Regions from separate parts of the Ectopseudomonas hydrolytica genome, predicted to be linked through region 4. Evidence: riboswitches for the same ligand, from Rfam matches in the RefSeq annotation. Region 4 holds a riboswitch; each other region holds the start of a gene.
What was found. Region 4 has a riboswitch for cobalamin ahead of cobO (cob(I)yrinic acid a,c-diamide adenosyltransferase). Riboswitches for the same ligand answer to the same signal wherever they lie in the genome.

Region 1: it holds a riboswitch for cobalamin, as region 4 does, so the genes downstream of both, L1F06_RS24665 (TonB-dependent receptor) here and cobO (cob(I)yrinic acid a,c-diamide adenosyltransferase) in region 4, are expected to answer to the same signal.
Region 2: it holds a riboswitch for cobalamin, as region 4 does, so the genes downstream of both, L1F06_RS20845 (energy-coupling factor ABC transporter permease) here and cobO (cob(I)yrinic acid a,c-diamide adenosyltransferase) in region 4, are expected to answer to the same signal.
Region 3: it holds a riboswitch for cobalamin, as region 4 does, so the genes downstream of both, cobG (precorrin-3B synthase) here and cobO (cob(I)yrinic acid a,c-diamide adenosyltransferase) in region 4, are expected to answer to the same signal.

The regions. Positions count from the first base shown of each region.
Region 1 is NZ_CP099397.1:5,243,421-5,246,620, forward strand. It holds gene L1F06_RS24665 (TonB-dependent receptor) at 1-1,320, opposite strand, end outside; cobalamin riboswitch at 1,712-1,905, opposite strand; gene L1F06_RS24670 ((2Fe-2S) ferredoxin domain-containing protein) at 1,941-2,666, opposite strand; gene L1F06_RS24675 (cobalt-precorrin-6A reductase) at 2,837-3,200, opposite strand, start outside.
Region 2 is NZ_CP099397.1:4,437,456-4,440,655, forward strand. It holds gene L1F06_RS20840 (hypothetical protein) at 1-472, shown strand, start outside; gene L1F06_RS20845 (energy-coupling factor ABC transporter permease) at 483-1,166, opposite strand; cobalamin riboswitch at 1,220-1,423, opposite strand; gene L1F06_RS20850 (carbonic anhydrase) at 1,703-2,446, shown strand; gene L1F06_RS20855 (acyl-CoA dehydrogenase family protein) at 2,501-3,200, opposite strand, start outside.
Region 3 is NZ_CP099397.1:5,247,306-5,250,505, forward strand. It holds gene cbiE (precorrin-6y C5,15-methyltransferase (decarboxylating) subunit CbiE) at 1-870, opposite strand, end outside; cobalamin riboswitch at 927-1,250, shown strand; gene cobG (precorrin-3B synthase) at 1,348-2,661, shown strand; gene L1F06_RS24690 (precorrin-8X methylmutase) at 2,654-3,200, shown strand, end outside.
Region 4 is NZ_CP099397.1:1,804,630-1,807,829, forward strand. It holds gene L1F06_RS08350 (C40 family peptidase) at 1-391, shown strand, start outside; gene L1F06_RS08355 (O-methyltransferase) at 399-1,058, shown strand; gene L1F06_RS08360 (hypothetical protein) at 1,065-1,385, shown strand; cobalamin riboswitch at 1,419-1,629, shown strand; gene cobO (cob(I)yrinic acid a,c-diamide adenosyltransferase) at 1,814-2,425, shown strand; gene L1F06_RS08370 (cobyrinic acid a,c-diamide synthase CobB) at 2,425-3,200, shown strand, end outside.

The sequences.
Region 1 (3,200 bases), 1.9 Mb from region 4:
GCGATCGGCGCTGCTGCCATTCACCAGGTTGTCGCGCTGGATATGCACCTGATCGCGGCGCACGCCGGTGACCAGCGCCAGGCGCTCGGTGAGCTGGGTACGGTTCTCGGCGAACAGCGAGAATTGCCGCGCCAGGTTGCGCTCGCGCGGGCCGTAACCGAGCGGATCGGTGCTCTGGTACTGCCCGCCACCGGAACCGGCCAGCGGCACGCTGTCGCTGAAACTGCTGGCGAAATCGTGCTGGCGGGCGAAGTGGATGCGGTTGTAATCCACCCCGACCACCGTGCGGCTATCGAGGCCGAACAGGGCGTGATCGAGGGTGAAGGTCTGGCGGTCGCCGACCTGCTCCTGGGTGTGCTTGATCCGGTAGAACTCGCTGCGCTCGACCGTATCACCCGGCTGCCAGCGATAGGCCTCGGCATTGCGCCAGTAGCGCTGGGTCTTGATGTAGTAGAGCTGGTTGCTGGCGCTGAGCGTGTCGTTGATGCGCCAGTCCGTCACCAGGCGGGTGATCTGGTCGTTGTAGCGGATATCCGCGTCGGCGACGTTGTAATTGCGCTCGCGGATGCTCTCGCGGTACTTGCCGGCCACCAGCGGCGTGCCGAGGTAACGCATCGGGCTCTGGTCGCCATGGTCGTGGGACAGGGTGAAGCTCAGGTCGTCATGGGCGTCCCAGCGCAGGGCGGCGCTGAGCGCGACGCTGTCCGAATCGCCCCGGTCGACCCAGCCATTGCTGGCCTGCTGGTTGACATTGAAGCGATAGCTCAATTCGTCACTCAGCGAACCACCGCTGTCCAGCGCGGCCTGACGGCGGTCGTCGCTGCCGTAGCCGAGGCGCAGCTGGTTGCGGATCTCGCCGGCGAAGGGCTTCTTCGGCACCACGTTGATCACCGCGCCGGTGGCCCCCTCGCCGTAGAGCACCGAGGCCGGGCCGCGCAGCACGTCGATACGCGCCACCGACCAGGTGTCCACCGGGAAGGTCACGGTGCCGGCACCGACGTACTGACGGGTGCCGTCGTACAGCTGCATGGTCGCCGCATGGCCGGTAAAACCACGCGCCGACAGCGCCGTGCCGCCATTGCCGGGTGAGCCGATGCTGCTAATGCCCGGTGTGCGGGTCACCGCGTCCTGCACCGTGAGGTTGTTGCGCCCGCGTACCTCGGCGCCGCTCAGGCTGCTGGTGCTGGCCGGGGTTTGCAGCGCCGACAGCTCCAGGCGCGAGCCGGACGTGGTGGGCGTATGCAGATCGCTCTCGCCCTCCTCCACGGCTTGCGCCTGGACCGTGACAGCGGGCAGATCGACAGGAGATTCGCTGGCCATGGCCACACCGCCAAGCAGCAGCGCGAATGGCAGGGGGCAGTGACGTAGAAGGTGCTGCACGTAATTGATTCCGGGGCTTCGAGGGGGTTCGTGGAGTCGCTCCAGGCCACGTGCGGGCGAGTTGCAAGCGTTCAGCTTCGACTCCTCGCCGGCACGGTCTGAGGCGATAATGTTATTGTTATAACATAACATTATCGCTTTACGCAGGCAGCAGCTGACAGGCTCGTGCCCTTCGTTCGGACGCAAGGCAAAAAGGTTCTTGTAGCGGAAATGGCGCGCCATAGGGGTTCCATCGGTAGAGGGAAGGCACGGCAATCCGATGGAAATGCGCAACAGCAGACAGGGGCACGGCGGCGCCCTACTGGAGTCAACGCCCGCCCACCGCGGGTTGCCAGACAAATGACTCCAGGCCGGTCTCCGGGCTTGCGAGGGTCATGAACGCATCGCCTTCCCATGCGCGTGGCGCACAGTGGCGTATCGATGCGGTCGCTCGCTTACCGTTGCGGGGGCAGCGTCGGACTTCAACCGACTTCCCGTTTCACCTCACGCGCGGCGGCGTGAGACACCTGAAGCGGGGCGGATATGACCACCCACACCCGCTCAAGTCAAGGCGCGAGGCTTCAAGGACGCGGGTTCGTGCCTGTCTCGCCGGCGCCGCCCGGCTCATCGATGCGCAGCTCCGGCAGCGCCCTGCCCGCCACCAGACGCTCATCGACCAGGCGGATCACCGCCGCCTCGTCCCTGATGCCGTACCACTCGCCCTGTGGATAAAGACTCGCGGTCGGGCCCAGGTCGCAGGGGAACTGGCACTGGCTGCGGGTGATATGCACACCGCCGTCGCACTCCAGCTTGCCGGCGGCCTTGAGCCGCTGACGCAGGGTTTTCCACAGGCCCAGCGCGCCCTTGCGCGTGCAGCGCGGGCCGTTGCACAGCAGCAGGCGCTGCGCATGTGGTGGGATCTGCGACCAGGCGTGCTGCGCCGGCACCGGCGGCACGTCGCTGCAGGGCAGGTGCGCCTCACGACGCGCCAGCAGCGCAGCGAGGCCATCGAGCCAGGCATCCTCCAGCGCCGCGCAGACCACGAACACGCCCGCCCCATCGCCGCGCTCGGCGATGCGTTCGCGCAGCCAGTCACGGTGCGCAGCATCGGCGCGCGGCTCCAGATCCACCACCAGCAGCGGTCGCGGCGCCGCAGCGATGGCCTGCCAGCAGCCGTCCTGCTCGCTGTCATGCAGATGCGCCTCGCCCAGCAGTGCTTCGACGCGCCGCTGCAGACGCTCGGCCGAGGCACCACGACCAAGGCCGGGGCCGATGAACAGAACGCGGGCGTAGGGGGCTTGGCTCATGACGGTCTCCAGAACGGGCCGGCAGTCTAGCAGCGCGTCGTGGTCCGGAGGCAATCCGGCAGGTGCTAGAAGCCCCGGTGCGCGCGGCGCACCCTACGGAATCAGCGCAGGCGCAGCAAGCGTAGGGCGGGTGCAACCCGCCAGGCCGGCATTGGCGGGTTTCACCCGCCCTACAAGGACAGCGCCTCGTAGAGAGCGTCCAGCTCCTCGAACTGGCGCGTTACAGCCGGCAACTGCGGGCGGCGCAATAGCAGCACCGGCAGGCCCCGTTCGCGGGCGACCTGCAGCTTGGGCTCGGTGGAGGCGCTGCCGCTGTTCTTGCTTACCAGCACATCGCAGCGGATACGGGCGAACAGCGCACGTTCCTCGTCCAAAGAGAACGGCCCGCGCGCGCCGATGATCTCGGCACGCGGCGGCGCCGGTTCGGCCTGCAGGCAGCGCACCGTCCAGTGCTGGTGCTCGGGTATCTCGTGCAGATGCGCCAGCGGCTCGCGACCGGAGGTGAAGAACGGCCGCTGGAACGGCGTCAGCGCG
Region 2 (3,200 bases), 2.6 Mb from region 4:
CGCCAATGCCATGCTCAACACCAGCATCGCCGCGCGCGATCCGCGCAACGGTCAGGTGCTCGAGCGCCAGGCCCTGTTCCAGCGCGTTGCCGCAGCCCCCGCCGCGCAAACGCCGCCGGCAGCCACCTCGGGCAAGCAGGACCCGGCACTGATCGGCACCTGGGTGCACGAGAAGATCATCAACAGCGGCGGTGCCAGTTTCGCTTCGTTCACGACCCTGATGACCTTGCAGCTGAACGCCGATGGCAGTGTCACGCAATGGACCCGCTCGATCGATGGCGGCAGCGACTGGAGCTATGACAGCCCCGGCGAGGTGCAGTACAGCGGCCACTGGCGCAGCCAGGACGGCATGCTGCTGGTGCGCCTGGCAGGCGCTGCCGACTATCAACCGGCCGCCTACTACCGTTTCAGCGACCAGTACTTGGTCACCGAGAGCAATACCGGCAAGATGATCTGGCAGCGCCGCCGTTAGCGGCGCGTGCTCAGGCGGCGCTGTGGTGCAGACGCACGTTGAACAGCGGCCCCTGGCTGAAACGCGACAGGGCCTTGGCGGCGGCCAGCACGCCCAGGTCGATCAGCGGCTCGACCAGGATCACGCTCATATAGGCCAGACCGAAACTGGCCACAGCCGCCAGGTTCTCGCCGGCGAAGCCCTGACCGTAGAACGCCCAGAAGGCCACCCAGGCGACGATACCGCCCTGGTAGGCGGTCGACAGCGCCAGCGCCTGCTTGTAGGAGAGGTCCACGTAGGCCGTGCCCGGCGCGACGATGCGCTTGGCCAGCAGGCTGATGCCCCACAACGGCAGCAGCAGGGTGGTGACGTTCATGCCGTACTGCGGCAGGTCGAACTGAGCGAACAGCACCCCCTGCAACAACAGGCCAGCGGCCAGACCAATGGCGGCAGCGCCGGCGCCGAACAGCAGCAGCAGGGTCGAGCCGAGGATCAGGTGCACCTCGGAAACACCCACCGGGTGATGCGGCAACACCTCGAAGAAGCAGAACACCAAAGCAGTGGTCAGCAGGCTGCGCAGCGCCAGGGCCGTCACCCCGCCGTTGTCGCGGATGGCATCGCGCGCCAGTTTGGCGGTCAGGCCGAAGGCGCCGACAGCGGTTGCGTAGCTGAGGAAGATCTTGGCGCCTTCGACGACACCGGGTTCGATATGCATGCGAGTTCCTTGGCCGCGCCCACCGCGCGACGATTCGGATGAAGGATGGGCGAATCGCCCGTTTGCCGATGGCAGGTCTCCTGGCTCACGGCTTGCCACTTCGCTCGCCTTCCCGGCCTGGCGGCCAGTGGCATAGGGAGCGTCGTACGCCGTTTACAGTTGCGGGGGCAGCCAGGGCATTGGCGACGCGGCGCCGCACCCTGTTCCCTTTTCATCCGCGCGCCAGAGGCGGCGGAACCATCGGCGGCAACCTTACTCCGCCGCCGGAGCAAAAGACAGCATCCGCACTCGCCGCCGCACGGGTCAGGTGGGCGACCGAGCCACGTGCAGGCCGCAGGCCACTTTCCGGCAGCTGCGCCGCGCTGGCTGAACGAACGCTGTCCCGAACACGGCCGATGCGGCACAGATGCGGAAAGCGTCACACCGCCAGGCGTATATGTAACTTCATATTACAAAGCAAGCGTAGTATTTCTGCACTCGCGCCGGCCTCTGCCCACGCGAGCCTGCAGGCCCATCATCCAGTCACGAGAGCGCATATGAAGAAGACCCTGATCGTTGCGTTGACCGCCCTGTTCGCAACCGGCGCCATGGCCGCCGAACAGCAACCGCACTGGAGCTACAACGGCAACGAAGGCCCCGAACACTGGGCCCAGCTGGACCCAGGCTACGAAACCTGCGCGATCGGCCACGCCCAGTCGCCCATCGATATCCGCAATGCCACCCGAGCCTCCCTGCCGCGCCTCGCCTTCGACTACCAGGTCAGCCCGGCCGAGGTGGTAAACAACGGCCACACCATTCAGGTAAACCTGGCCAATGCCGGCGGCATCGAGATCGACGGCAAGCCCTACCGCCTAGTGCAATTCCATTTCCATACGCCCAGCGAGGAGCACATTGCCGGGCAGGCGTTCCCGATGGTGGCGCACTTCGTCCACCAGGCCAGCGACGGCCGCCTGGCGGTGGTAGCGGTGCTGTTCAAGGAAGGCGCGCAGAACCAGGCGCTGGGTCAGGTGTTCGACACCATGCCGCCCAAGGCAGGCGAGAAAGTCGAGCTGGCCGGCAGCTTCACCCCGCAGGCCGTGCTGCCGCAGCAGCAGGGCTACTACGCCTTCGCCGGCTCGCTGACCACCCCGCCGTGCAGCGAGAACGTGCAATGGCGCGTGCTGAAGCAGCCGGTCGAACTGTCCCATGCACAGCTGGAGCAGTTCCAGCACCTGTATGCGATGAACGCACGCCCGATCCAGGCGCTCTACGACCGTGAAGTGCTGGAGAGTGACTACTGACCCGCGTTATGCGCCGGCTGAATAGCCGGCGCTTCGTTCCGGGACTATCGCCCCTTACAGCAGATGCGGCGTGCTGCGCGCCACCAGCGCCTCGACGTCGACGCCGCGCGGCAGGGTGCCGTAGACGCGGCCGCGGCCTTCCAGGCGGCTGGCGATAAAGGCGTCGCTGACCACGCTGTTGCCGGCCTCCAGCAACAGCTTGGCCTGCAGCGCCACGGCCATGTCCTCGGTCAGCTGGCGGGCGCGGTACTGGATGTCGGCGGTGTCGCTGAAGTCGGTTTTCAGTCGCTGGATATGCGCCTTCAGCCGTGCATCGCCATGGCCGTCACCGAGCTCATTGAACAGTGCATCGAGTACGCCCGGCTCCTTGGACAGGGCGCGCAGCACGTCCAGGCACTGCACGTTGCCCGAGCCTTCCCAGATCGAGTTGACCGGCGCCTCGCGATACAGACGCGGCATGATGGTTTCCTCGACGTAGCCGGCGCCGCCCATGCATTCGCTGGCCTCGTAGACCATTTCCGGGGCGCGCTTGCAGATCCAGTACTTGCCCACCGCAGTGACCAGGCGGGCGAACTTGTCTTCCTGCTCGTCATGCAGATGATCGAGCGCGCGGCCCATGCGCATGCACAGCGCCAGGGCGGCCTCGCTCTCCAGGGCCAGATCGGCCAGCACGTTCTGCATCAGCGGCTGGTCGGCGAGAATCTTGCCACCCACCTGGCGATGCGCGCAGTGATGCGCGGCCTGGGTCAGCGCC
Region 3 (3,200 bases), 1.8 Mb from region 4:
GTGGCGGATATGGGCCTGACGCCCTTCGTTGGCCTCGACGGCGATGGCGCGGCAGGCCGGGTGCGCGCGCATCCATTCGATGCCGATGGAGCCACAACCGGCGCCCACGTCCCACAGCAGCTCACCGGGCAGCGGCGCCAGGCGCGCCAGGGTCACCGCGCGCACGTCGCGCTTGGTCAGCTGGCCGTCGTGGCGGTAGGCCTCGTCAGGCAGACCACAGGTCGGTGGCAGCAGGTGTGCTCCGGCGTCGGCCAGGCATTCCACGGCCAGCAGGTTGAGGTCGGCGCCGCGCGGCAAGTCCCAGCTCGCGGCCAGGCCCTCGATGCGGCGCTCATCCGGCCCGCCAAGGTGTTCCAGCAGGGTCAGGCGACTGGCGCCAAAACCGCGTGCGCACAGGGCTTCGGCGACCTGCGCGGGCGTGTCACCATCGGCGCTCAACACCAGCAGGCGCATGCCGGGAAACAGCCGGGCGTTGAGCGTGGCGAGCGGCCGGCCGACCAAGGAGACCACATCAATCTCCTGCAGCGGCCAGCCCAGACGCGCAGCCGCCAGCGACACCGAGGACGGCGACGGCAGTACCTGCAGCTCATCGGCCGGCAGCTGGCGCGCCAGGCTGGCGCCGACGCCGTAGAACATCGGGTCGCCGCTGGCCAGCACGCACACCGCCTCGCCACGCCGCGCCAGCAGCGGTTCAAGGTTGAAGGGGCTGGGCCAGGTTTCCCGCTCGCCACCGATGCAGGGCGGCAGCAAGGCCAGCTGACGCGGCGCACCGACGATGCGTGTAGCCGCCAGCAGCGCGCGGCGCGCGGCCTTGCCCAGGCCGGGGTAGCCGTCTTCACCGATGCCGACCAGGGTCAACCAGGGTTTCATCTACCTTCCTCGCAAGTAGCCGACAGGGCGCGTGTCGCGACGCCGGGCAAAGCGGGCATAATACAGCCTTCGTCGGTGCCCCTTATAAAACGGGCCTAAGAGGGAACACGGTAAAACCGTGGCTGCCCCCGCAACTGTAAACAGCGAGTCCAATGCAATCGGCCACTGGGTGAAAGGCCGTTGAAAAACGTAGGCGAGGTAGGCAAGACAAGGCAAAAACGGCCGAAAAAGCGCAGTTTACGTGTTGTAAATGAGCATTTTGAGGCCGTTTTTAACGCCGTATTGCCAACGTAGGTAGTTTTTCAACGGCCTGTTAACCGGGAAGGCGCAGCGGATCATGACCTGTCAGCCAGGAGACCTGCCGACGAACGCTGGTCGCGAGTGCCAACATCGGGCGGGGTGTACCGATGCCATGGAATCCCCCTGTGGGCGGATTTCGCTGGTTCGGTCGCCGCGTCGTTAGCCACAGGTGACCGCTTGCACACCTCCATTCGCCCTTCCGCCTGTCCCGGCCTGCTGCGCATCGTCCCCGCGCTGGACGGTGGCATCTGCCGTATCAAGCTGCCCGGCGGCGTGCTGCGCAGCGCCCAGGCGCGCGCGATTGCCGAGGCGGCGCGGCATGGCGCAAGCGGCGTGCTGGAGCTGACCAACCGCAGCAACCTGCAGATCCGCGGCGTGCTGCCCGGCCAGGAAAACGCGCTGATCGACGCGCTGCTGAGCGCCGGCCTAGGCCCGCGCGTGGCCGCCGCCGACGATGTGCGCAACCTGCTGCTCAGCCCCGCCGCCGGCCTCGACCCGCACATGCGGATGGACGTGCGCCCACTGGCCGGCCAGTTGCTCGACCTGCTGCAGGACACCCCGGCGCTGCATGCCCTGTCGCCCAAGTTCGCCCTGCAACTCGATGGCGGCGAAGCCTTGGCCATGCGCGAACACCCCCACGACCTGTGGCTGGCGGCCGACGACGAACACCACTTGCTGCTGGGCCTGGCCGGCTGCCCTGGCGATGCGCCCGTCGCACGCGTCGAAGCGAGCCAGGCGCTCGAGCTGGTTCGCCAGCTGCTGCTGCTGTTCCTCGAACTGGCCACGCCCGAGCAGTCGCGCATGCGCCAGTTGCTGACGCAGATCCCGGCCAACGAACTGCTGCAACGCCTGCAGGCGCGCCTGGATTCTGCCCTGCAGCCGGCCCCGGCCACCTGGCAGCCCGCCGCCACCATCGAGCGCGCGCCGGCGGGGATTTATCCACAGGCGCAGAGCGGCCTGTGCATGGTCGCCGCTGGCGCCCAGCTGGGCCGGTTGCACGCCGAACAACTGACCACGCTGGCCGAGCTGAGCGAGCGCCATGGCGATGGCGAGCTGCGCCTGACGCCCTGGCAGGGTCTGCTGCTGGGCAACGTCCCCGAAGCCCGCGCCCGCGAACTGCTGGCTGAGCTGGACCAGCTGGGCCTGCTGACCCAGGCCGACGAGCCGCTGCTCGGCCTGGTCGCCTGCACCGGTTCGGCCGCCTGCGCCCGCGGCTTGGCCGACAGCAAGCACCACGCCCTGCACCTGGCCGAGCTGCTGCGCGCAAGCCGCGCCCGCCCTCAGGTGCACCTCAGCGCCTGCCCGCGCAGTTGCGCCAGCGCCCGCGTGCAGCCCTATACCCTGCTGGCCAGCACGCCCGATCACTACCAGCTCTACCAACGCACGCCCGAGGCACCCGGTTTCGGCCGTCTGCTGGCGCCGGCCATGACCATCGACGAGGCCGGCGCCTGGTTCGCCCGCCAACACCCCGCAGGAAAACCCGATGCTTGATTACATCCGCGACGGCCAGGAAATCTACCGCCGCTCCTTCGCCACCATCCGCGCCGAGGCCAACCTCGACGGCATCCCCGCCGACCTGGAGAAACTCGCCGTACGGGTGATCCACGCCTGCGGCATGGTCGACGTGGTGGAGGATCTGCGCTTCTCCGCCGGTGCCGGCGCGGCCGGTCGTGCGGCGCTGCTAGCTGGCGCGCCGATTCTCTGCGATGCGCGCATGGTCGCCGAGGGCATCACCCGCCCGCGCCTGCCGGCGAACAACCACGTGATCTGCACCCTGCATGACGCCGGTGTGCCGGAGCTGGCCCGCGAAGTCGGCAACACCCGCTCGGCGGTGGCCCTGGAGCACTGGCGCGAGCACCTGGAGGGCAGCGTGGTGGTGATCGGCAATGCCCCCACCGCGCTGTTCTACCTGCTGGAAATGCTCGACGCCGGCGCGCCCAAGCCGGCGCTGATCATCGGCATGCCGGTGGGCTTTATCGGCGCGGCGGAATCCAAGGATGCCCTGGCCGCAGACAGCCGCGGCGTGCCCT
Region 4 (3,200 bases):
TGTGCTGTTTCGTGCCCTGGGTTTGGTCGGTACACCCTACCGCTATGGCGGTAACACCCCGGATGGCGGCTTCGACTGCAGCGGCCTGATCGGTTACGTGTACCGGGATGCCGCGGGCATCAGTCTGCCGCGCTCGACCCGCGAGCTCAGCGCGATGCGCGCGCCCAACGTCCGGCGCGACGCCCTGCAGAGCGGCGATCTGGTGTTCTTCGCCACCAATGGCGGGCGCGCCGTCAGTCATGCCGGCATCTATGTCGGCGAGGGGCGCTTCGTCCATGCCCCTTCCACCGGCGGTACGGTGCGTCTGGACAGCCTGGCCAGCGGCTACTGGCAGGGCGTCTACCTCGATGCCAAACGCATCATCACCCCCGAACTGGCGCGCAATCCCTGAGGCGAGCGTGACTCAGCGTACGCTGCAACTCGACGACGCCCTCTACCAGTACCTGCTGGATGTCTCCCTGCGCGAGTCGCCGCTGCTCGCCCGCCTGCGTGAAGAAACCGCGCAGCTAAGCCAGGCGCGCTGGCAGATTGCGCCGGAGCAGGGGCAGTTCATGGCGCTGCTGGTGCGCCTCACCGGCGCCCGGCGGATCGTCGAGGTGGGCACTTTCACCGGCTACAGTGCGCTCTGCATGGCGCAGGCCCTGGGCGAGGGTGGGCGCCTGATCTGCTGCGACCTGCCTGGAGACTACAACGCCACGGCGCGCCGCTACTTCGCCGAGGCCGGGGTTGCCGAATCCATCGAGTGGCGGCTGGGCCCGGCGCTTGAAAGCCTGGCGGCGCTGGCTCGAGAGGGACAGGGCGTCTTCGACCTGATCTTCGTCGATGCCGACAAGGCCAACTATCCGGCCTACCTGGAGCAGGCCCTGTTTCTGCTGCGTCAGGGTGGCCTGCTGCTGTTCGACAATACCCTGTGGAGCGGTCGGGTGCTGCAACGCTCCCCCGACAGCGAAGACACGCGCGCGATCCAGGCGCTCAACCTGGCCCTGCGTGACGACCCGCGCATCGATCTGTCGCTGTTGCCGCTGGGCGACGGTCTGACGCTCTGCCGCAAGCGTTAGCCGGGTATGGCCGATCCCATCCGTTTGCCGCCTCAGCCCGAGGTTTGCGAGCTGTGCGCCAGGCCAGTCGCATTGACCCGCCACCATCTGATCCCCAAGGCCCTGCATGACAAGGTCTATGTACAGAAGCGCTATGCGCGGCATGAGCGCATTACCGCCACGCTCTGGGTCTGCCGGGCTTGCCATAACCAGATTCACCGCCTGTTCAGCGAAAAGGAGCTGGCGTTGACTTACAACAGCCGTGAGGCGCTATTGAGCGATGAGCGCATGCGTACCTTCGTTGAGTGGCTGGCGCGCAAACCACCGGGCTTCGTGCCGAAACATTGACTGTCGTTGACGCACGAGGCTGTCAGCCTCTACCCTGCGCGCCTTGCTTCAGGTGCCCCGCGTCGTCTCCATCGACGGCGCCGGGGTGAAACAGGGAAGCCGGTTCCAATGCCGGCGCTGCCCCCGCAACGGTAGGTGAGTCAAACGCTGTTTCAGGCCACTGTGCAATGCACGGGAAGGCGCAGCGTCGAACCTTTCAGGTTCGCTCACGAGCCCGGAGACCGGCCTGTCGCAGTTCCACGGCATCGCGGAGGGCGTTGTCCGGCCAGTGCTCCGCTTCTACCGGGGCCTCGGTGTTGCCTGCCTTCCGCTCGCCTGACCAGCCATTGGCGCCTGTATGAGGTCGCGCGGATCATCGCGATTCTTCATAGTCGTTCGCACTGTTCCTGAAGCAGGCAACGCGGGCACCTGACTTGCAGGAGCACAGCATGAGCGAATCCGCCGAACGCGACGCCCGCCACAAGGCGCGCATGCAGCGCAAGAAAGCCCTGATCGACGAGAAGATCGCCCAGGCCCAGGATGAATACGGCCTGCTGCTGGTGCACAGCGGAAACGGCAAGGGCAAGAGCAGCAGCGCCTTCGGTATGGTCGCGCGCGCCCTTGGCCACGGTATCAAGGTTGGCGTGGTGCAATTCATCAAGGGCGCGGCCAGCACCGGTGAGGAAACCTTCTTCCGCCGTTTCCCCGAGGAAGTCAGCTACCACGTGATGGGCGAGGGCTTCACCTGGGAGACCCAGGATCGTCAGCGCGACATCGCCAAGGCGCAGGAGGCCTGGGCCGTGGCCCGGCGTCTGCTCGGCGACGAGTCCGTTGGCCTGGTGGTGCTGGACGAGCTGAACATCGCCCTCAAGCACGGTTATCTCGAACTGGATGCGGTGCTGGCCGATATCGAGGCCCGGCCGCTGCTGCAGCACGTGGTGGTGACCGGCCGCGGTGCCCTGCCGGGGATGATCGAGGCGGCCGATACGGTCACCGAGATGAGCCTGGTCAAGCATGCGTTCAAGTCTGGCGTGAAGGCGCAGAAGGGCATCGAATTCTGATGACGACACGTCACTGTCCGGCGTTGCTGATCGCCGCCCCGGCTTCCGGCCAGGGCAAGACCACCGTCACCGCTGCGCTGGCACGTCTGCATACGCGCCAGGGTCGGCGCGTGCGGGTGTTCAAGTGCGGGCCTGATTTTCTCGACCCGATGATCCATGCCCGCGCAAGCGGCGCGCCGGTGTACCAGCTCGACCTGGCCATGGTCGGTGAGGCGGAGAGCCGTCGCCTGCTGTGGCAGGCTGCGGGCGAGGCGGATCTGATCCTCATCGAAGGGGTGATGGGCCTGTTCGACGGCAAACCCTCGGCGGCGGACCTGGCGCGTCATTTCGGCGTGCCGGTGCTGGGCGTGATCGACGGCGCGGCCATGGCGCAGACCTTCGGCGCCCTGGCCCATGGCCTGGCCACCTTCCAGCCCGATCTGCCCTTTGCCGGCGTGCTCGGCAATCGCGTTGCCAGCAGCCGTCATGGCGAGATCCTGCGCGATGCCCTGCCGCCGAGCATTCGCTGGTTCGGCGCCTTGCCGCGCAGCGCCGCGGTGGAGTTGCCCAGTCGCCATCTGGGCCTGGTGCAGGCCGCCGAGCTGGCGGATCTGGATGCGCGCCTGGACGCTGCCGCCGATGCGCTGGCGGCCAGTGCCGATGTCGACCTGCCGCCGGCGGTGAGTTTCGCCGCGCCGCCCATCAATGAACCCGCGCCCTTGTTGAAGGATGTGCGCATTGGCGTGGCGCGCGATGCGGCGTTCGCCTTCCTCTATCAGGCCAATCTCGATCTGCT